Regions from separate parts of the Cupriavidus sp. H39 genome, predicted to be linked through region 1. Evidence: predicted binding sites of a transcription regulator. Region 1 holds the regulator's gene; each other region holds the start of a gene.
The links. The regulator sigma-54, encoded in region 1, starts transcription at its own class of promoters, with help from an activator protein. The targets are predictions, from matches to a motif close to TGGCANGNAANCTGCTTT.

Region 1 (6,971 bases):
TTACAGCACAAAACGGAGCATGCCTAAGAAACGTTGACGGGATGTGGCTACGCCGTTGTAAGCAATTGCAAACCGCGGCGAACGGCGGCTTAAAGCAGCCGGCCCTGCCCGCGCGAGACAGCGTCGGCCTGCATGGCGGCGCGCTGGCGATCCATGAAATCGCGCAGCGTGTCGATGCCGCGCAGGCGCAGGATGGTGTTGCGCACGGCAGCCTCGACCAGCACGGCAAGGTTGCGGCCGGCCGCCACCTGGATCTTGACCATGTGGATCGGCAGCCCGAGCACGTCCAAGTATTGCGAATCCAGCGGCAGCCGCTCGAACTCGCCATCGTTGCGCCGCACCAGCTGCACCACCAGCTTGATCTTCATCTTTCGCCGCACCGCGGTCTCGCCGAAGATGGTCTTGATGTCGAGCAGCCCCAGGCCGCGCACTTCAAGCAGGTTCTGCAGCAGCGGCGGGCAGCGGCCTTCGATGAAATCCGGCCCCAGCCGGACGAAATCGACGGCGTCGTCGGCCACCAGCCCGTGGCCGCGCGAAATCAGTTCCAGGCCAAGTTCACTCTTGCCCAGTCCCGATTCGCCCATGATCAGCACGCCCATGCCCAGGATGTCGAGAAATACGCCATGCATGGTCACGCGCGGCGCCGAGATGCGCGACAGGTACAGGCGCAGGTGGTCAATCACCGCCGCGGACGACACCGGCGTGGTGAACAGGGGCGTCGACGAGCGCGTGCAGCGCAGTTCCAGGTCCGGAGGCGGCTCCATGCCGTCGGCGATCACCAGGAAGGGCGGCTCCAGCAGGATCAGCTCGCCCATCTGGCGCTTGCGGGTCTCGTCGTCCAGCCGCTGGTAGTACGTGATCTCGGGTTTGCCAAGAACCTGGATCCGGTTCGGGTGGATCAGGTTGAGGTGGCCCACCAGGTCGGCGGCGGAGGTTGCTTCGCGGGCGAATTCCACGTCAAAGGCGCGGTCCGCGCCTTCCAGGCCGGCGACCCACGAGAGTTTGAGGTCGGCTGCGTTGTCGTCGAAGATAGACTGGGAGGTGACGCCGGTGAGTTCCATGCGGGTTGACTGGTAAGGCGGACTGCGAAGCGCGTGGCGCCTGCCCGGTCTGGTGCCGGCCCGCTCTGGGGAATCAGTGGATCAGGGATGCCATGCAATCAGCAGTTCGTGCACGGCATCGGGCGTGGGCAGGGTCGCCAGGCCCTCGCGCATGTCGCGATCCGACAGCAGTTGTGCGATCTCGGACAGGATTTCCAGGTGCTGCTGCGTGGCCTGTTCCGGCACCAGCAGGAAGATCAGCAGCGAAACCGGCTTGCCGTCCGGCGATTCGAACGGAATCGGCTCGGCCAGGCGCATGAAGGCGGCCAGGGGCTGCTTGAGGCCCTTGATGCGCCCGTGCGGAATCGCCACGCCGGCGCCGAGTCCGGTCGAGCCCAGCGACTCGCGCGCGAACAGGTTATCGGTCACGATGGCGCGCGCCACGCCATGATTGTTCTCGAAGAGGAGCCCGGCCTGCTCGAACACACGCTTCTTGCTGGTGACGCTGACGTCGAGGGTGATGTTGCCGGGTGGCAGCAATTTGGCCAAACGATTCATGGGCGATGCGCAGGATTTCAGTTAGCGGGCGGACCGTTCCGCCGGGCAGCGGCTGGCTCCCTGGCCGCTGCCGGCGCGGCTGGGAGGCGTCCGGCCCATTATAGAGCAGCGGTTAGGCTCGCATTGTGCAGCGCAGCGGGAGCAGGCGCGGCCACGATTTTCTCTCTCTCTTTGTATGGCGCAGCATACACCTTGACGCTGCGCTTGCGAACACCTCGGGTTCCTATGCGTGACAGGGTTGGCTCCGCTGCCACAGCCGAGCCGGCGCCCGGGCGCAAAAAAGCCGCGCTTCGCGGCGCGGCTTGCCTGTGGAATCCTGGTTCAGCAGCCCGTTTCGGGCTGCCGGGCACGGTTACTGCTGCATTTGCGCGGCGGCCATCTGGTACTTGACCGCTTCGCGGTCGTGGCCTTGCACGCGATCCTTGTAGCGGATCACCTGACGGTCCAGCTTGTCGACGAGTGCGTCGATCGCCGCATACAGGTCTTCGTGATGCGCCTCGACAAAGATGTCCTTGCCCTTTAGATGCAGATTGATTTCCGCGTACTGGCGCCGGTCCTTTTCCTTGTGATTGTCGACAGAGAGCAGCACGCTAACGCCAATGACTTGATCGAAATGCCTGACGATTCGCTCCAGCTTCGTTTCCACGTACTCACGCAGAGGGGGCGTGATGTCCAGGTGGTGTCCACTGATCTTGAAGTTCATAGCGCTTCTCCTTCTGAAAGAGCCTCACCAGGCAGGCGGTGGGCTCGGCTACAAAGACTTGCGGAGATTCACTGCGGGGATCTTGAGGGCTTCGCGATATTTGGCAACGGTGCGTCGTGCGACAACGAAGCCTTGCTCACCCAGCAGTTCGGCGATGCGACTGTCGGAAAGGGGATTCCTCGGGTCTTCGGCTCCTATCAGTTGCTTGATCAAGGCGCGGATGGCCGTTGATGAAGCCGCGCCACCGGTTTCGGTGGACACGTGGCTACCGAAGAAGTACTTCAATTCGAAAGTACCCATCGGCGTAGCCATGTATTTATTGGTCGTCACCCGGGAGATGGTTGACTCATGTAAACCCAGTGTATCGGCAATCTCCCGCAAAACCAAGGGGCGCATGGCGATTTCACCGTGGGTGAAAAAGTTCTTTTGACGCTCGACAATGGCCTGCGAGACACGCAGGATGGTGTCGAACCTTTGCTGGATGTTCTTGATCAGCCAGCGCGCCTCCTGCAGCTTCTGCTGCAGCCCCGCGGTGCCGGTTTCGCCCTTGGCGCCGCGCAGGATCTGCGCGTACATATCGTTGATGCGCAGCCTCGGCATCACATCGGGATTGAGCTGCGCGATCCAGCCGCCGCTGCCTTTGCGCACGAACACGTCGGGCACCACGAAATCGGCTTCGGGGCGGCTGTAAGCGTGGCCCGGGTAAGGGGCCAGCGAGCGGATCAGGTCGTGCGCGGCCTTCAGTGCGACTTCATCGACCTGCAGTGCCTTCTTCAGCCGCGTGTAGTCGCGTACCGCAAGCAGTTCCAGGTGATGGGTAACGATGGTCAGCGCCAGTTCGCGTTGCGGGTGGGTCAGGCGGCGCAATTGCAGCGCCAGGCATTCGGCGGCATTGCGCGCGCCCACGCCGGGCGGATCGAAGCTCTGCAGCAGCGTCAGGATGGCGTGGACTTCGTCGGGGTCGAACTCGAGCTCTTCGGGCAGTTCCGCGCAGATCTCTTCGAGCGAGGCGCTCAGGTAGCCATCGTCATCGAGGGATTCGATCAGGAAGATGGCGAGACCCTTGTCGCGCGCCGAGATCTTCAGCGGCGTCAGCTGCTCCATCAGGTATTCGCGCAGCGTGGGCTCGGCATCGCGCAGCTGCATCGGCGTCTTTTCGTCCTCGTCGCCTTGCGGGCGCCGGGCGAAGTCGTCCAGGCTCCAGTCGCCGTTGCTGTAGTCGTCACCGCTGCTGTTGTCGCCGTAGCTGTCATCGGCGGCGCCGTCGGCGCGCGCGTCGCCATTGCCCTGGGGCTCGGCCGGGGCGGGCGCGGGGGCGCTCTGTAAGTTGACCGAGCCATCGGCCGCCACGCGCAGCGGGCTTTCGATCCAGTCGTTCTCCCGTTCAAGCAGCGGGTTTTCTGTCAGCGCCTGTTCGACTTCCTGCTGCAGTTCGAGCGTGGAAAGCTGCAGCAGCCGGATCGACTGTTGCAGCTGCGGAGTCAGTGCCAGGTGCTGGGAGAGGCGAAGCTGTAGCGACGGTTTCATGCGACCTATTTTATGCGCATCTTTCCGATGTTGGAACGGAAATTGCTATCGCTGATGCGCCGTGATCGCCGCTGGCTCTCTGCCGTGCCGCCATGGCCGCCCGCACGGGGCGGCCGCCTTGTCACATGCGGAAGTTCTCGCCCAGGTAGACGCGCCGCACGGCGTCATTGGCAATGATGTCTTCCGGCTGGCCCGAAGCCAGCACCGTGCCTTCGCTGATGATGTAGGCGTGATCGCAGATGCCGAGCGTCTCGCGCACGTTGTGGTCGGTGATCAGCACGCCGATATTGCGCGCCTTGAGGAAGCTGACGATGCGCTGGATCTCGCCCACGGCAATCGGGTCCACGCCGGCGAAGGGTTCGTCCAGCAGGATAAAGCGCGGCGATGACGCCAGTGCGCGCGCGATTTCCACGCGGCGGCGCTCGCCGCCGGACAGCGACAGTGCCGGGTTGTTGCGCAGGTGGGCGATCTGCAGGTCGTCGAGCAGGGAATCCAGGCGGCGCTCGATCTCGGCCTTGGCCAGCGGCTTGCCCTGGTCCTGCTGCAGCTCCAGCACCGCGCGGATATTTTCCTCGACATTGAGCTTGCGGAACACCGAGGCTTCCTGCGGCAGGTACGACAGCCCCATGCGCGCGCGCTCGTGGATCGGCAGGCCGCTGATGTGGTCGCCGTCGAGCACGATGTCGCCTTCGTCCAGGGCCACCAGGCCGACGATCATGTAGAACGACGTGGTCTTGCCGGCGCCGTTGGGGCCGAGCAGGCCGACCACCTCGCCGCTCTTCACGTCGAGCGAGACGTCCTTGACAACCGTGCGCGAGCCATAGCGCTTCTTCAGGTGGCGCACGACCAGCGTGCTGCCGCCGGGCAGGACGGCGTTGGCTGCGACGGAAGGCTTCTCGGCGAGGGTGGCGTTATCGGTCATGGGTACGGTCAGGCGTTCAGGCGTGGCAGTCGCCGGCGCGCGGGCCGGCGACTGGCGTCAGGGTTTGTTGGCGGGCGCGGGCGCGGGCTTCAGGTCCAGCGGCGAGCCGCCGCCGCCCGCGGTGCCGGACTTCTGGTCCTGGCGCGGCGACAGCACCGCGCGCACCCGGCCGGACGGATTGGCTGCCGCGGCATCGCCGCTGCCGCCGCCGGCGGCGGTGTAGAGTTCCTTGCGGCTGTCGTAGGTCAGCACCGCGCCGCGGATCTCGTCGAGTTGCTTGGCGCCCTGCAGCCGCGCCATGCGGGCGTTGCCGATCAGCTTGGAGAATTCCTGCTTGCCGTCGTATTCGATGCGGTCGCCCCAGCCGTCGATGTATTCGTCGACGCCTTCGCGCTTCTGGCGGATATAGGCCTGCTTGCCCGGCTTCGCGGTGGCCACGGCGAACTGGTAGCCTTCCGGGTCGGTGCGCAGCTCGGCGGCGTCGGACTTCAGGATCATGGTGCCCTTGGTCAGCACCACGTTGCCGCTCAGCGTATAGATCTGCTTGACGTCGTCGTAGCTCGCGTTGTCCGCCTCGAGCACCATCGGCTTGTCGCGGTCCGCGCGCTCGGCAAGGGCAGGCTGGGCCAGCAGGCCGAAGGCCATGGCCAGCGCGAGCAGGGCCGGGGCGGTGCGTCGACGGGACGATGTCGTCAGGGAAGCGGTCATGTTAACAGGGTGGCTTGAGGGCGTCTGGATGCGTGATGGTGCGGATTGCGCGGAAATCGGTGCGCGCGGTGCGGGGCTCAGGACCCTGGCGCCCGGCCCGGCGACGGCCCGGTGATGATGGTGCCGCGTACATTGCCGAGCAATTGTACTTCGCGGGTGACGTTGTTGAAGACCAGGCCGTTGGCGGTCATGACCGACGGGCCGCGCGTCAGCTTGACGGGCTTGTCGGTCTTGACGATGTCGTCATTGACCAGCAGCTGGAAATAGCTCGACGCCGCGGTCAGCTGCGGGTCCTTGGACGGATCCGTGCCCTGCTGGCGCAGCACGTAGCCATTGCCGTACAGGTCGATCACCGTGCCTTCGGCGTTCATGCGGCCGGTGTCGGCACGCGCGGTCACCGGCGGGCGGTCCGGCTCATAGGCGCGCATGGCGGGACGCGTGACCTCGTAGGTCTGGTCGTCCTCGAAATGGACCATGCGCTCGCCGGTAAAGCGGATCTTGGTGCTGCCGTCCAGCGCCAGCTCGGTGGCCGAGAAGCGGTCCATGAAGTAATCCGGCTCGTGCTTCTTGGTGGCCTGCGCGGCCTGGTCTTCCTTGGGGGAGTTGATCTGGACCAGCCAGAACGTGCTGCCCGCCACGAAGGCCATCAGCAGCAGCGGCAGCAGCCGCATGACGATGCCGCTGAGGGAGGCGAGGAGTGCCTGCATGGTGTCCTTGGCGTAATCCTGGTGGTGGCGGCCCGCGGCCGCTCAGATGACCTTGGCGCGGGTCAGGTCGTGGATATGCAGCGCGCCGGTCAGGCGCCCTTCGTCGTCCACCACCAGCAACTGGTTGATGCGGTTGGCTTCCATCACCTGCACGGCTTCCACCGCCAGCCGGTCCTGGTTGACCACGTGCGGGTTGCGGTGCATGACCTCGCCGATCGGCACGGTCTTCCAGTCGCGCGGGGTTTCGAGCAGGCGGCGCAGGTCGCCGTCGGTGAACACGCCGATGGCGCGCCCGTCGGGATCGACCACCGCGGTCATGGCCATGCCCTTGCGGGTGATTTCCATCAGCGCCTGGGCCAGCGGCGTGCTTTCGCGCACCTCGGGCACGGCGTTGCCGGTGCGCATCACGTCGCGCACGTGGGTCAGCAGCTTGCGTCCGAGCGCGCCGCCGGGGTGCGAGCGGGCGAAATCTTCCTCGCCGAAGCCGCGCGCATCGAGCACTGCCACCGCGAGCGCGTCGCCCAGCGCCAGCGCGGCGGTGGTGCTGGCGGTCGGCGCCAGGTTCAGCGGGCAGGCTTCCTTCTCGACCGCCGCGTCCAGGTGGACGTCGGCCAGCTTGGCGAGGTTGGAGTCCGGGTTGCCGGTGACCGAGATCAGGCGCGCGCCGATGCGCTTGACGATCGGGATGATCGACAGCAGCTCGCCGGTCTCGCCGGAATTGGAGAAGGCGATCAGCACGTCGTCGCGCGTGACCATGCCGAGGTCGCCGTGGCTGGCTTCGGCGGGGTGCACGAAGAACGCGGGGG
Region 2 (6,971 bases), 640 kb from region 1:
CGATAGCCCGCATCAGGTACATGCCCATGGCATAGCCGCCCAGCGCGAAGAACAGCCCGTGGCCCAGGCTCAGGATGCCGCAGTAGCCCCACACCAGGTCCAGCGCGATCGCCGCCAGCGCAAAGCACATGATCTTGCCGACCAGCGTCAGCGCATAGGCCGACAGGTGCAGCGGATGGCCCTCCGGCAACACCAGCGCGCACACCGGCACGCCGATGCCGACGATCACCACCAGCGCCGCCAGCGCCATCCAGCCGCGCCGCGAGAACAGCGCCTGCCGCTCAGGCACGGCGAGCCGGAACGGGGTGGCGGAAGAATTCGATTGGACTCGCTGCATCATGCCTCCGCGCTGCGCCCCTTGAGCGCGAAAAGTCCCTGCGGCCGCTTCTGGATAAACAGCACGATCAGCACCAGGACAAAGATCTTGGCCAGCACCGCGCCATAGAACGGCTCGATGAACTTGTTGATGATGCCCAGCCCGAAGGCGCCGACGATGGTGCCCGCCAGCTGCCCCACCCCGCCCAGCACCACCACCATGAAGGAATCGATGATGTAGGCCTGGCCCAGGTCGGGCCCGACATTGCCGATCTGCGACAGCGCGCAGCCGCCCAGCCCTGCAATGCCGGCGCCAAAGGCAAAGGCGTAGCTGTCGACCTGCCACGTGCGCACGCCGACGCACGCTGCCATGGTGCGGTTCTGCGTGGTCGCGCGCACGAACAGCCCCAGCCGCGTGCGGTTCAGCACCGCCCACGCCACCGCCACCACCGCCAGCGCGAACAGGATGATGACCACGCGGTTGTACGGGATCACCAGCCCCGGCATCGATTCGAAGCCGCCGCTCATCCATCCGGGATTGGACACCTCGACGTTCTGCGCACCGAACAGCGTGCGCACCGCCTGCATCAGCAGCAGGCTCACGCCGAAGGTGGCCAGCAGTGTTTCCAGCGGGCGGCCGTACAGGTGGCGCAGCACCAGCCGCTCCAGCACGAAGCCCACCGCCGCCGCGGCCAGGAACGAAGCCGGCAGCGCCGCCGGCAGGTACCAGTCGAACGCACCCGGCGCGTAGGCGCGGAACAGCGACTGCACCACGTAGGTCGCATAGGCGCCAATCATCAGGAATTCACCGTGCGCCATGTTGATGACGCCGATCAGGCCATAGGTAATGGCCAGCCCGAGCGCGGCTAGCAACAGCACGCTGCCCAGGCTCAGTCCGGCGAACAGGTTGCCGATCAGCTCGGCGCGGCGCTGGTCGCTGCGCAGCGTGTCCAGCGCCTGCTGCGCGGCCAGGCGCACGTCGGCATCGGGCTCGCGGTAGTTGCCGGCGCTGTTGCGCTCCACCAGCGGCGCCAGCTTCTGGCGGCTCTGCGGGTTGCTGTCGCTGCCGAGGATGCGGATGGCTTCAAGCCGCGCGTCATGCGCTGCGGGGTCAGCCGGCTCGGCCAGCACCAGGTTGGCCCAGATCACGTCCAGGCTGGTGCGCAGGCCGGCATCGGCCTCATTCTTGCGCGCGGCTTCGACCGCGGCGCGCGAGGCGCTTTCCGGCTGGGCGCGCAGCGTGGCGACCGCCTGCGCACGCACCGCGATGTCGGGTGACTGCAGCAGCAGGCTGCTGGCGGCGCTGTCGACCAGCGCACGCAGGCTGTTGTTCAGGGTCAGGGACTCCAGTTCGTCGGCTTTCACCGCGACCGGCTTGCCGGTAATGGCATCGACGGTCTTATCGCCGTCCTGGCGCACCATGCCGACCGACGCTGCGTATTGCAGCGCGTCGTCCTGCAGGGCCTTCAGGATCGGGCCGGCCTGATCGGGCGGGGCCTTCGCGAGCGCGGTCAGTGCCGCGGTCTTGGCATCGAAATCGTCTTCGGCCAGCGGCTTCAGGTCGGCCTGCGTCAGCGCCGCGGCCCACGGCGCAGCCGCCAGCAGCAACGCCGCCAGCAGGGCGCGCAGCCATGGCATGGCCATTGTCGGAAGTAGTTTGGGCATAGTGGCTGGCGCAGTGGCGGCGCTTCAGCGCCTTGTTGTTCTGGTGTGCGAAAGGGGGCGATGTGCTCCCTCCCCCCCGCCTTGCGGGAGAGGGAAGCCATCGTCACGGAGCCAGGCTGGCGTCCGCTTACATCACCTTGTCCGGCTTGCCTTCGTTACCCGCGATGAACGGGCTCCACGGCTGCGCACGCACCGCCTTCGGCGTCTTCCACACCACCGAGAACTGGCCGTCGCCCTTGACTTCGCCGATCATCACCGGCTTGTACAGGTGGTGGTTCTCACCCATCGTCAGCGTGAAGCCGTCCGGTGCCTTGAAGGTCTGGCCGTACATGGCGGCGCGCACCTTGTTGGTGTCGGTGCTGCCGGCCTTCTTCACGGCCTGCGCCCACATGTGGATGCCGACGTAGGTGGCTTCCATCGGATCGTTGGTCACGCGCTTGTCGCCGCCGGGCAGGTTGTTGGCCTTGACCCAGGCCGCCCACTGCTTGCGGAAAGCATCGTTCTCGGGATTCTTGACCGACATGAAGTAGTTCCACGCGGCCAGGTGGCCCACCAGCGGCTTGGTGTCGATACCGCGCAGCTCTTCTTCACCGACCGAGAACGCCACCACCGGCACGTCCTTGGCCTTGAGCCCGGCGTTGCCCAGTTCCTTGTAGAACGGCACGTTGGAATCGCCGTTGATGGTGGAGATCACCGCGGTCTTGCCGCCCTGCGAGAACTTCTTGATATTGGCGACGATGGTCTGGTAGTCGCTGTGGCCGAACGGGGTATAGACCTCTTCGATGTCCTTGTCGGCGACGCCCTTGCTCTTCAGGAAGGCGCGCAGGATCTTGTTGGTGGTGCGCGGGTAGACGTAGTCGGTGCCGAGCAGGAAGAACCGTTTGGCGCCACCGCCCTCCTTGCTCATCAGGTATTCCACCGCCGGAATGGCCTGCTGGTTGGGCGCGGCGCCGGTGTAGAAGACGTTCTTCGACATCTCTTCGCCTTCATACTGCACCGGGTAGAACAGCAGCGCGTTGAGCTCTTCGTAGACCGGCAGCACCGACTTGCGCGACACCGAGGTCCAGCAGCCGAAGGTCACCGCCACCTTGTCCTTGCTGACCAGCTGGCGCGCCTTCTCGGCGAACAGCGGCCAGTTCGACGCCGGGTCGACCACCACCGGTTCCAGCTTGCGCCCGAGCACGCCGCCGCTCTTGTTGATTTCGTCGATGGTCATCAGGGCCACGTCCTTCAGCGACGTTTCCGAAATCGCCATGGTGCCGGACAGCGAATGCAGGATGCCGACCTTGATCGGCTCCTTGGACTGCGCCAGCGCCAGCGGGCTGGTACCGATCATCGCCGCGGCGGCTATCGCCGACAGCTTCAGCATGTCACGTCGTTGCATTTGCAGCTCCCGTTTATGGTGTAGGTCAGGGACTACGCTCCCCGGGGTGATGCATCTGCAACTAGCGTGCCACGGCGACAAGCCCCGCGCGGCGCGGCCACAGGCGGCGCGGGCGGCCGGATGCCGGCTGCAGTGCCCGCGCGCACCATCGCCGTGCAACGCAACTACGCACTGTGACAGTGCGTGCCAGCCATGGCGGGCGATCCCGGTGCATGTCGCACCCGGCCGGATCCGGCTTGCGCCACCGTGGCGCCGTTGGCAAGTGCCGACCTGCCGGCACCGTGGCCGGGGCGCAATTAATCAACCGCTTAAACCCGGATTCGAATGCATGTAAATCCGTACATTCAATGATTAAGACCTGAGCGCCGCCCGACTACGGTGAAAGCTGGCCGCGGTCTTTGCCCACGACGACGGCCCAGGCATTTCCCGGACCACACAAGGAAGGAGAAATCATGCCGTACGCTGCCGATCCCAACGCATCCTCCGCCGAACCGCAGCTGCCGCTGCGCGCCACCCCTCCCTGGCGCCAGCGCCGCGGCAAGCTGGCCCTGGCGGCATTTGCCCTGACGCTGGGCGCTTGCGGTGGCGGCGGCGGCGACTCGCCGCCACCGCCACCGCCGCCGATCACGCCGACCGCCGGCTGCGAACTGGACGGCAGCACCGGCGGCCAGGCCGTGGTCCTGCCGGGCGACCCCAACGCGCCGGAGCAGGCGACCGGCTATGCGCCCAAGGTCACCGTCTATAGCAAGACCTATATGGCCGTGACCAACAATCCGGTCTCGACCAAGGCGGCGTGCGACGTGCTGAAGGCCGGCGGCACCGCCATCGACGCCGCCGTGGCGGCGCAGATGGTGTTGAACCTGGTCGAGCCGCAATCGTCCGGCATCGGCGGCGGCACCTTCATCCTGCATTTCGACGCCGCGACCCGGCAGGTCACCGCCTACGACGGCCGCGAGACCGCGCCCGCCGCCGCCGATGAAAACTACCTGCGCTGGAAGTCCGCCACCGACCAGACCGCGCCGCTGCCCACCGCGATTCGCAGCGGCCGCTCCATCGGCACCCCGGGCACGCTGCGCGTGCTGGAACTGGCCCACCGCGACTACGGCAAGACCGCGTGGAAGGAATTGTTCGCGCCGGCGATCAAGCTGGCCGCCGACGGCTTTGCGATTCCGCCGCGCATGGCCGCCGCGATCTCGGACAGCGCCACCGTGGCCAACATCAAGCGCGATCCCGAGATGGCCGCCTACTTCCTGAACCCCGACGGCACGCCGCGCGCGGTCAACACCATGCTGCGCAATCCCGCCCTGGCGGCGGTGTTTACCGCCATTGCCGTGGGCGGCGCCGACGCGTTCTACAAGAACGGCCCGATCGCCCAGGCCATCGTCAACAAGATCCAGACCACCTACGACGGCACCACCACGCCCGGCGTGACTACGCTGGACGACCTGGCCAACTACCAAGCCAAGAAACGCACGCCGGTGTGCACCACCTACCGGCAGTACGAGGTGTGCGGCATGCCGCCGCCGTCGTCGGGCGGCATCGCGGTGGCGCAGATCCTGGGCATCGTCGAGAACTTCGACATGGCGGCGCAGAAGCCCACCCTGGTCGACCAGAACGGCGGCCGGCCCAGCGTGCTGGGCGTCCACCTGATGGGCGAAGCCGGACACCTGGCCTACGCCGACCGCAACAAGTACGTGGCCGACACCGACTTCATCCCCTTGCCCGGCGGCACCTGGGACACCATGCTGAACAAGCCCTACCTGAGCCAGCGTGCCAGCCTGATCAGCACCACCAGCTCGATGGTGACGCCGGTGGCAGCGGGCAACCTCGGCGACGTGCCGCTGGCGCCGTCGATGGTGGAAGAACGCGGTACCACGCACCTGTCGCTGCACGATAAGTACGGCAACGTGGTGGCGATGACTACCACCATCGAGTCGGGCCTGGGGTCGTACCACATGACCAACGGCTTCCTGCTCAACAACGAGCTGACCGACTTCAATGCCGATCCGGCGCCTGGCGGCGTGCTGGTGGCCAACCGGCTGCAGCCGGGCAAGCGCCCGCGCAGTTCGATGGCGCCCACGCTGGTGTTCAGGCGCAACGGCGACGGCTCGCGCGGCGACTTCTACATGACCACCGGTTCGCCGGGCGGCGCCACCATCATCCAGTACGTGGCCAAGACCCTGGTGGCTTCGCTGGACTGGGGCATGGATGCGCAGCAGGCGGTGTCGATGATCGACTTCGGCGGCTCCAACGGTGCCGGCTCGGCCATGATCGTCGGCGGCGAGCATCCCAATGTCGACACCAGCACGCCGGCCGGCGGCCTGCCGGGCGACAACGACCCGCTGGTGCGGGGCTTGCGCAACCTGGGCCATACGGTGAATGTCGCGGCGCAGTCGAGCGGCTTGAGCGCGATCATCCGCTCCACCATCGGCGGCTCCGCCGTGCTGGTGGGCGGCGCGGACCCGCGCCGCGAGGGCGTGGTGCTAGGCGATACCTTCAAGCCGTGACGAGGTCGCGGCAAAGAAAAACGGGGCCCCTCGCGGGGCCCCGTTTGTCGATGCCAGGATGCCAGGACCGCGCAGCCCTTACATCACCATCATGTTGGCGTTCAGGTTGTGCATGATCCACAGCGAACCCGCCACCACGATCACCAGGATCAGCGCCGTGAACAGCAGCGCGATCACGTTGCTGCGCTGTTCGGACGACGAGTCCAGGTGCAGGAAGTACTTCAGGTGCACGATCATCTGGACCACGGCCATGCCCAGGATGATCCACAGCATGGTGCCCTTGTCCATGGTGCCGTCCATCACGATCTTGAACGGGATCACCGTCAGGATCACGGCCAGGATGAAGCCGATCGCGTAGGACTTGAAGCTGGCGTGGCCGCCAGCGTGGCTGTCGTGCGCGTGCGAGTCGTGGGCGCCGTGCGCCGCCGGTGCGTTGTGTTGTGCCATCACAGATGTCCCATCAGGTAGACCACGGTAAACACGCCGATCCAGACCACGTCCAGGAAGTGCCAGAACAGCGACAGGCACATCAGGCGCTTGCTGAGCGTCGGGGTGATGCCCTTCTTGCCCAGCTGCCACATCAGCACGATCATCCACAGCATGCCGCTGGCGACGTGCAGGCCGTGGGTGCCGACCAGCGTGAAGAACGACGACAGGAACGCGCTGCGGCCCGGGCCGGCGCCTTCGGCGATCAGGTGGTGGAACTCGTTGATTTCCATCGCCATGAAGCCAAGGCCCAGCAGAAACGTGATGCCGAGCCAGGTCTGCACGTGCTTCAGGCTGCGGTTCTGCAGCGAGATCATCGCCATGCCGTACGTGATCGAGGAGAACAGCAGGATGAAGGTCTCCACCAGCACGTAGTTCAGCTCGAACAGCTCCTTCGCCGACGGGCCGCCTGCCAGTTCGCCGCGCAGCACGGCGAAGGCCGCGAACAACCCGGCGAAGATGATGCAGTCGCTCATCAGGTAGATCCAGAAGCCATACACCGTATTGGCACTGGTATCGTGGTGCGCATGGTCATGGCCGTGCGCGCCGGCGTGAGCCGGGGCGCCTGCCTGCGCGGGGATGCGGTCTAGGACTTGAGTCGACATGGTTCTCAG
Region 3 (6,971 bases), 740 kb from region 1:
GCCACCGTGAAGTTGTGCACGATGTTGCCGAAGCCATCGCGCGCCGCCGTGGGCTTGCCGGGCGTCGACAGGTGCCAGTAGTTGACGGTCTGCAGCGGGCCCGAGCGCGGCTCGAGCCGCACTTCGTGCACGCTGCGCCGCACCGGTTCGGTGTAGCGGTAGACAGTATGGTGGTGGATCTTGTATTTCACGATATCAGGGCGCGGCGGCGCATGGAGGCTGCCGGCGGCCCGGGTCAGGCCACCTGCAGCGGCACCAGGAAGTCCCGGCTGATGCCGTTGCCGAGGTCGCCGATGCGCTCCAGGAAGCTGGTCAGGTACGCATGCAGGCCAACGGCAAAGATATCGTCGATCCGCGCGTACTTCAGGTCGGCGTGGAGTTTACCAGCCTGCCGCTCGGTTTCCGCCGACTGCTGGTTGCGCACCGTATGCAGGATCGCCACCACCTCGTCCATGCTCGACACCAGCGAACGCGGCATGTCCGGGCGCAGGATCAGCAGTTCGGCCACGCGCTGCGGCGTGATGACCGCGCGATAGACCTTGCGGTAGACCTCGAAGCCCGACACCGAGCGCAGGATCGCCGCCCAGTGGTAGAAGTCGTTCGGGCCGCTGCCCTGATCGGGATCGGCCTCGACCACCACGCCCTCCCCGCCGGAGGATGCCTGGAACTTGACGTCGAGGATCCGCGCGGTATTGTCGGCCCGCTCGAGGAAGGTGCCCAGCCGCATGAAATGAAAGGCATCGTCCTTGAGCATGGTGCCGAACTGCACCCCGCGCGCCAGGTGCGAGCGGAACTTGACCCACTCGAAGAAGCGCGCCGGGTCTTCCTTCAGCACGCCATCGGCAATCAGGCGCTGGACCTCGAGCCAGGTGGTGTTGACGGTCTCCCAGACCTCGGTGGTCAGCGAGCCGCGCACCGCGCGCGCGTTCTCGCGCGCCGCGCGCAGGCAGCTCATGATGGACGAGGCATTGGTCATGTCGCGCACCATGAAATCAATCACGTCGTCGCGCGACAGCAGGCCGTATTTGTGGTCGAAGACGTCGGTCAGCTCGGAGATATCGAGCATGGCCCACCAGCCCTGCTCGGCCACTTCGGCCGATTGCGGCAGCAGCGAGGTCTGGTAGTTGACATCGAGCATGCGCGCGGTGTTCTCCGCGCGCTCGGTGTAGCGGGCCATCCAGAACAGGTGATCGGCGGTGCGGCTCAGCATGTGGGCTCTCCGGGGTTGGCGGCGGTCGTCATGGCCGGCATCGCGTTCATCGCTCCAGCACCCAGGTGTCCTTGGTGCCGCCCCCTTGAGAGGAATTCACCACCAGCGAACCTTCCCGCAGCGCCACGCGGGTCAGTCCGCCCGGCACCATCCGCACTTCCTTGCCCGACAGCACGAACGGGCGCAGGTCGATATGGCGCGGGGCGATGCCGGCCTCGACATAAGTCGGGCAGGTCGACAACGCCAGCGTGGGCTGCGCGATGTACTGCTCGGGCCTGGACCTGACCACCTCACGGAAGGCATCGATCTCGGCGCGCGTCGCCGCCGGGCCAACCAGCATGCCGTAGCCGCCGGCGCCATGGGTTTCCTTGACCACCAGTTCGCCCATATGGTCCAGCACGTACTGCAGGTCATCGGGGCGCCGGCACATGTAGGTCGGCACGTTGCTGAGGATGGCCTCTTCGCCCAGGTAGAAGCGGATCATGTCCGGCACGTACGGGTAGATCGACTTGTCGTCGGCAACGCCGGTGCCGATCGCATTGCAGATGGTGACGTTGCCGGCGCGGTAGACCGACAGAAGTCCGGCGGCGCCGAGCGCGGAATCAGGACGGAACGCGAGCGGGTCGAGGAAATCGTCGTCGACGCGCCGGTAGATCACGTCGATGCGTTGCGGGCCCTGCGTGGTGCGCATGAACAGGTGGTTGTCCTCGACGAAGAGGTCGCTGCCTTCGACCAGTTCCACCCCCATCTGCTGCGCCAGGAAGGCATGCTCGAAGTACGCCGAGTTATACATGCCGGGCGTCAGCACCACCACCGTGGGATCGGCGATCGCCTGCGGCGAGACCCCGCGCAGCATGTCGAGCAGCAGGTCAGGATAGTGCGCCACCGGCGCCACGCGGTTGCGCGCGAACAGGTCCGGGAACAACCGCATCATCATCTTGCGGTTCTCGAGCATGTACGACACGCCCGACGGCACGCGCAGGTTGTCTTCCAGCACGTAGAACTCGCCCTCGCCGGCACGCACCACATCGATGCCGGCGACATGCGCATAGACGTCGTGCGGCACGCTGACGCCGAGCATCTCGGGCCGGTACTGGGCATTGTTGTAGATCTGGTCGGGCGGGATCACGCCGGCGCGGATGATGTCCTGGCCGTGGTAGATGTCATGGACGAAGCGGTTCAGCGCGGCCACGCGCTGGCGCAGGCCTTTTTCCAGCAGCGCCCATTCGCTGGCCGGGAAAATGCGCGGGATCACGTCGAACGGGATGGTGCGCTCGGTGCCGGTATTGGCCTCATCCTTGTCGCCGTAGACAGCAAAGGTGATGCCCACGCGCCGGAACACCAGGTCGGCCTCGGCGCGCTTGTTGCCCATCGTGCTTTCGGTCTGGCGCGCCAGCCATTCGGCGAAATGCCGGTAGTGGAGGCGTACCGCGCCATCAGGCACGGCCTGTCCCGCGTGGATCAGCGCCGGCGCACCGTCATCGCGCCAGTCCAGCATCTCGTCGAAGTACCGCGCCGCCATGATGGCCGCTCCTCCATGTCGCGGGCTGCCGCCGCGGCCGCGCGAGTTCGCGCCGCTGCGGGCCGCCCTGGTTGCCCTGGCTGTCGTGCCCTGCGCCGCGACGGCGCCGGTTTGGTGCACGCCACGGTGATGCCGTCGAGTCACTGGCCCTTCCAGCATACCCGTGCCGGCGAAAGCCGCAAGGTGGCCCGGTGGGCGCCCCATGCCCCCGCACCGGCACCGGAACCGATCAAGCAAGATGCCTGCCAGCGCACGCAAAAACGGCCGCCGGCGAGGCCGGCGGCCGTGGTTGCGTGGCATGGAATATCGGACTGCCCGCCCCGCCACCATGCTTTGCGGGCACGGTGACAGCGGCTCAGCGCGCCGCGCTAGCGCCTTGCCGCATGGTGGCCTGCAAGATAGTGTCGACCAGCGCCTCGGGCGGCTGGCGGATATCGAGCGCGAGCGCGTCCCCAGGTTCTTCCAGCGTATCGAACTGGCTTTGCAGTAGCTCGGGATTGAAGAAGTGCTCGGTGCGCGCGGACAGGCGCTGGCCGATCAGCGAGGCATCGCCCTTCATGAACACAAAGGTCACGCCGCCATCGGGCGGGGTCAGGCGGTCCCGGTAAGCCTGGCGCAGCGCCGAGCAGGTGAACACATGGGTGCGGCCTTCGGCCCGGGCCGCGTCGATGGCGGCGCGCATGGCAGCCAGCCACGGCCAGCGGTCTTCGTCGGTCAGCGGGATGCCGGCATGCATCTTGGCCTTGTTGGCGTCGCTGTGGAATTCATCGGCGTCGTGGAAGCCGCAGCCCAGCCGCTGCGCCAGCAGCTGGCCGACCGTGGTCTTGCCGCTGCCGGAAACGCCCATCAGGATATAGATCATTGTCTGCTCCGTCGGTCTTGGTATCGGATGGTGTTGCCATCCTTGTCTGTCCTTGTCGGTCCGGCCGGACGTCGTTGCGGCGGTGCAAAGGCGTCCCGGGGCGCTGCCGCCCCGCAGGAAACTTCAGGGAAAAATCGGCCTCTGGCCTGGCTATTGTGCGACGGATTGCGCCGCCGCGGTATGGCCGTGCCCCGGCGCGCCGGCATCGGCATCCACCTCGGACAGGTCGAGTGCACTGCCGCCCTCTTCCGCGATGCGTGCGTGGCGCCGGAACAGGCCAAACAAGCCCCGCCCCAGGCTGAACTGCGCGAACCGGTCGGCAGGCGCGCGGGCCAGCGAGCGCGCCGCGAATTCGCTTTCGTCGCCCAACCATTGCAGCGTGCCGGCGACGGCGTCGACACGGATGCGGTCGCCGTCGCGCACGCGCGCCAGCGCGCCGCCTGCCAGCGCCTCGGGGCCGACGTGGATCACCGCCGGCACCTTGCCGGAAGCGCCGGACATGCGCCCGTCGGTCACCAGCGCCACCTTGTGGCCGGCGTCCTGCAGCGCGCCGAGCAGCGGGGTCAGCCGGTGCAGTTCCGGCATGCCGTTGGCATTCGGCCCCTGGAAACGCACTACCGCAACCAGGTCGCCGCCGAGTTCGCCGGCATCGAACGCGGCCTGCAGTGCTTCCTGCGAGTCGAACACCCGCACCGGCGCTTCCACCACGCGGTGCTCGGGCGCCACGGCCGAGACCTTGATTACGCCGCGGCCCAGGTTGCCCTGCATCAACCGCAGGCCGCCCTCGGCCGAAAACGGCGCCGCGGCCGTCGCCAGCACCTGCGGGTCGCCGCTCTGCGCCGCGCCGTCGCGCCAGTGCAGCACGCCGTCAGTCATCACCGGTTCCTGCGTGTAGCGGGCCAGGCCGGGGCCGGCCACGGTGTGCACGTCCTCGTGCAGCAGGCCGGCCTGCAGCAGCTCGCGGATCACGAAGCCGGCGCCGCCTGCCGCATGGAAATGGTTCACATCGGCCGAGCCATTGGGATAGACGCGCGCCAGTAGCGGCGTGATGCGCGACAGCAAGTCGAAATCATTCCAGTCGATCACGATGCCCGCGGCGCGCGCCATCGCCACCAGGTGGATGGTGTGGTTGGTCGAGCCGCCGGTGGCCAGCAGGCCGACCATGGCATTGGCGATGGCGCGCTCGTCGACGATGCGCGCCAGCGGCAGGTAGGCGTCGCCGCGCGCGCGTAGTGCGATCGCGCGCTGCGCCGCCGCGGCCGTCAGCGCATCGCGCAAACCGCTGTCGGGGTGGACGAAGGCCGCACCGGGCAGGTGCAGGCCCATGACTTCCATCAGGAACTGATTGCTGTTGGCCGTGCCGTAGAAGGTGCAGGTACCGGCGCCGTGGTAGGCCTGGCATTCGGCTTCCAGCAGCGCGTCGCGCCCCACCTGCCCGGTGGCGTAGAGCTGGCGCACGCGCGCCTTTTCCTTGTTGGGCAGCCCGCTTGCCATCGGCCCCGCCGGCACGAACACCATCGGCAGGTGGCCGAACTGCAGGGCGCCCATCAGCAGCCCTGGCACGATCTTGTCGCACACCCCCAGCATCAGCGCCGCATCGAAGGTGTTGTGCGACAGCGCCACCGCGGTGCCCATGGCAATCGCATCGCGCGAGAACAGCGACAGTTCCATGCCGGCATTGCCCTGCGTGATGCCATCGCACATGGCCGGCACGCCGCCCGCCACCTGCGCCACCGCACCGACCGCGCGCGCGGCCTCGCGGATCACGGCGGGATAACGCTCGTAGGGCTGGTGCGCCGACAGCATGTCGTTGTACGCGGTGACGATGCCCAGGTTGGGCGCATGGTCGACGCGCAGCTTCAGCTTGTCGCTGGCCGGCAGCGCGGCAAAGCCGTGCGCCAGGTTGGCGCAGGACATGCCGCGCAGGGGCCCCAGCTCCGACTGCGCCCGCTCGCAGCGGGCAAGGTAGGCGGCACGGCTGGCGCGGCTGCGCGCCACGATGCGGTCGGTTACGGCCAGAAGCTCGGCATGGACAGCGGAAGGCATGGCGGTGTTGGTCCTTGTGGGCGGGGCAATGAGCCGGCAATCGATCCTCACGCCTGTAGATTTTCTACAGATCGACGCCATTATACCGAGCACGCCGTGTCCGTCGAGCCGTTCAGGCATCACAATCCCGCAGGAAATCGGAAAATCAGGGCAAACCCCGAGCGCACGAGCGATACCATTTCGGGCAAGATGCGGCGCCAACAGATGTAGAATCTCTACATATCCTTCCAACGCCGATACCGCTGCCTGCCGCCATGCGCGACCGCATCCTTGCCGTCTATGACACCCTCCGTCCTTCAGAACGCCGCCTGGCAGACTATGTCGCGCGCCACGGCGCCGCCGTGATCCGGCTGTCGATGCCGGAACTGGCCGAGCGCGCCGGCGTGTCGCAACCGACCATCGCGCGCTTCTGCGCGGCGCTGGGCTACGACGGCTTCCGCGAATTCAAGCTGCAGTTCGCGCAGAACGTAGGCGGCGGCACGCCCTTCGTGCACCAGGATGTCGCCGCCGACGACCGCCCGGCGGACATCGCCGGCAAGGTGTTCGACCGCACCATTGCCACGCTGATGAGCGTGCGCAACGCCTTGTCGGCCGACCAGATCGAGCACGGCATCCAGCTGCTCGCCGGGGCGCGGCGCATCGAGTTCTACGGCTGCGGCAACTCCGGCATCGTCGCGCTCGACATCCAGCACAAGTTCTTCCGCCTGGGCGTGCCGACCGTCGCCTATGCCGACCCGCACGTGTTCAGCATGTCGGCGGCGCTGCTGGCCCCGGGCGACGTCGCCGTGCTGGTCTCCAACAGCGGCCGCACCTGGGACATGCTGACCGCCGCCACGCTGGCGCGCAGCAGCGGCGCCAGCGTGCTCGCGCTGACCCACAGCGGCTCGCCGCTGGCACGGCTGGCCGACGTCTGCGTGTTCTCGGACGTCGAGGAAGACAGCGAGGTCTACACGCCGATGACCTCGCGCATCAGCCACCTGGTGCTGGGCGATGTGCTCGCGGCCGGCGTCGCGCTGGCGCGCGCCGATACCGTCGCGCCGCGCCTGCAGCGCGCCAAGGCGCATCTGCGCGAGCGGCGCATCGCCGGTGCGGAGCCGGCCCCGGCAAGAAGCCGGGCCCGCACCGCCGCGGCGGCGCCCACTACGCCCTCGCCCACCGCGGCGCGCCCCAGCCGCCGCAAGGCCGGTTGACCGTCCGCGGCACCGGCGCCCCCTAACGCGGCGCCTGCGGCCGTTCCCGCCAGTAGCGCGGCACAGCTTGCCGGAACACCGATAGCGCGTAGCCCGCGCGGGCCGTGTCCATGGTTACCGCGCCGGTTTCGTCGGTGCGGT

Region 2: a site for sigma-54 is predicted at 3,419-3,436, ahead of urtA (urea ABC transporter substrate-binding protein). Genes of this name have one in related genera too.
Region 3: a site for sigma-54 is predicted at 2,963-2,980, ahead of ACOCMH_RS22045 (circularly permuted type 2 ATP-grasp protein). Genes of this name have one in related genera too.

Annotation. Positions count from the first base shown of each region.
Region 1 covers NZ_CP189848.1:675,179-682,149, forward strand. Annotated here, with positions in the region: gene hprK (HPr(Ser) kinase/phosphatase) at 90-1,061, opposite strand; gene ACOCMH_RS18590 (PTS sugar transporter subunit IIA) at 1,143-1,598, opposite strand; gene hpf (ribosome hibernation-promoting factor, HPF/YfiA family) at 1,951-2,301, opposite strand; gene ACOCMH_RS18600 (RNA polymerase factor sigma-54) at 2,350-3,828, opposite strand; gene lptB (LPS export ABC transporter ATP-binding protein) at 3,950-4,750, opposite strand; gene lptA (lipopolysaccharide transport periplasmic protein LptA) at 4,808-5,458, opposite strand; gene lptC (LPS export ABC transporter periplasmic protein LptC) at 5,536-6,165, opposite strand; gene ACOCMH_RS18620 (KpsF/GutQ family sugar-phosphate isomerase) at 6,208-6,971, opposite strand, start outside.
Region 2 covers NZ_CP189848.1:1,314,613-1,321,583, reverse strand. Annotated here, with positions in the region: gene urtC (urea ABC transporter permease subunit UrtC) at 1-337, opposite strand, end outside; gene urtB (urea ABC transporter permease subunit UrtB) at 337-1,959, opposite strand; gene urtA (urea ABC transporter substrate-binding protein) at 2,108-3,364, opposite strand; gene ACOCMH_RS21550 (gamma-glutamyltransferase family protein) at 3,817-5,871, shown strand; gene cyoD (cytochrome o ubiquinol oxidase subunit IV) at 5,950-6,318, opposite strand; gene cyoC (cytochrome o ubiquinol oxidase subunit III) at 6,318-6,962, opposite strand; gene cyoB (cytochrome o ubiquinol oxidase subunit I) at 6,968-6,971, opposite strand, start outside.
Region 3 covers NZ_CP189848.1:1,418,309-1,425,279, reverse strand. Annotated here, with positions in the region: gene ACOCMH_RS22055 (transglutaminase family protein) at 1-191, opposite strand, end outside; gene ACOCMH_RS22050 (alpha-E domain-containing protein) at 236-1,210, opposite strand; gene ACOCMH_RS22045 (circularly permuted type 2 ATP-grasp protein) at 1,257-2,732, opposite strand; gene ACOCMH_RS22040 (gluconokinase) at 3,088-3,594, opposite strand; gene edd (phosphogluconate dehydratase) at 3,745-5,640, opposite strand; gene ACOCMH_RS22030 (MurR/RpiR family transcriptional regulator) at 5,895-6,830, shown strand; gene ACOCMH_RS22025 (DNA internalization-related competence protein ComEC/Rec2) at 6,853-6,971, opposite strand, start outside.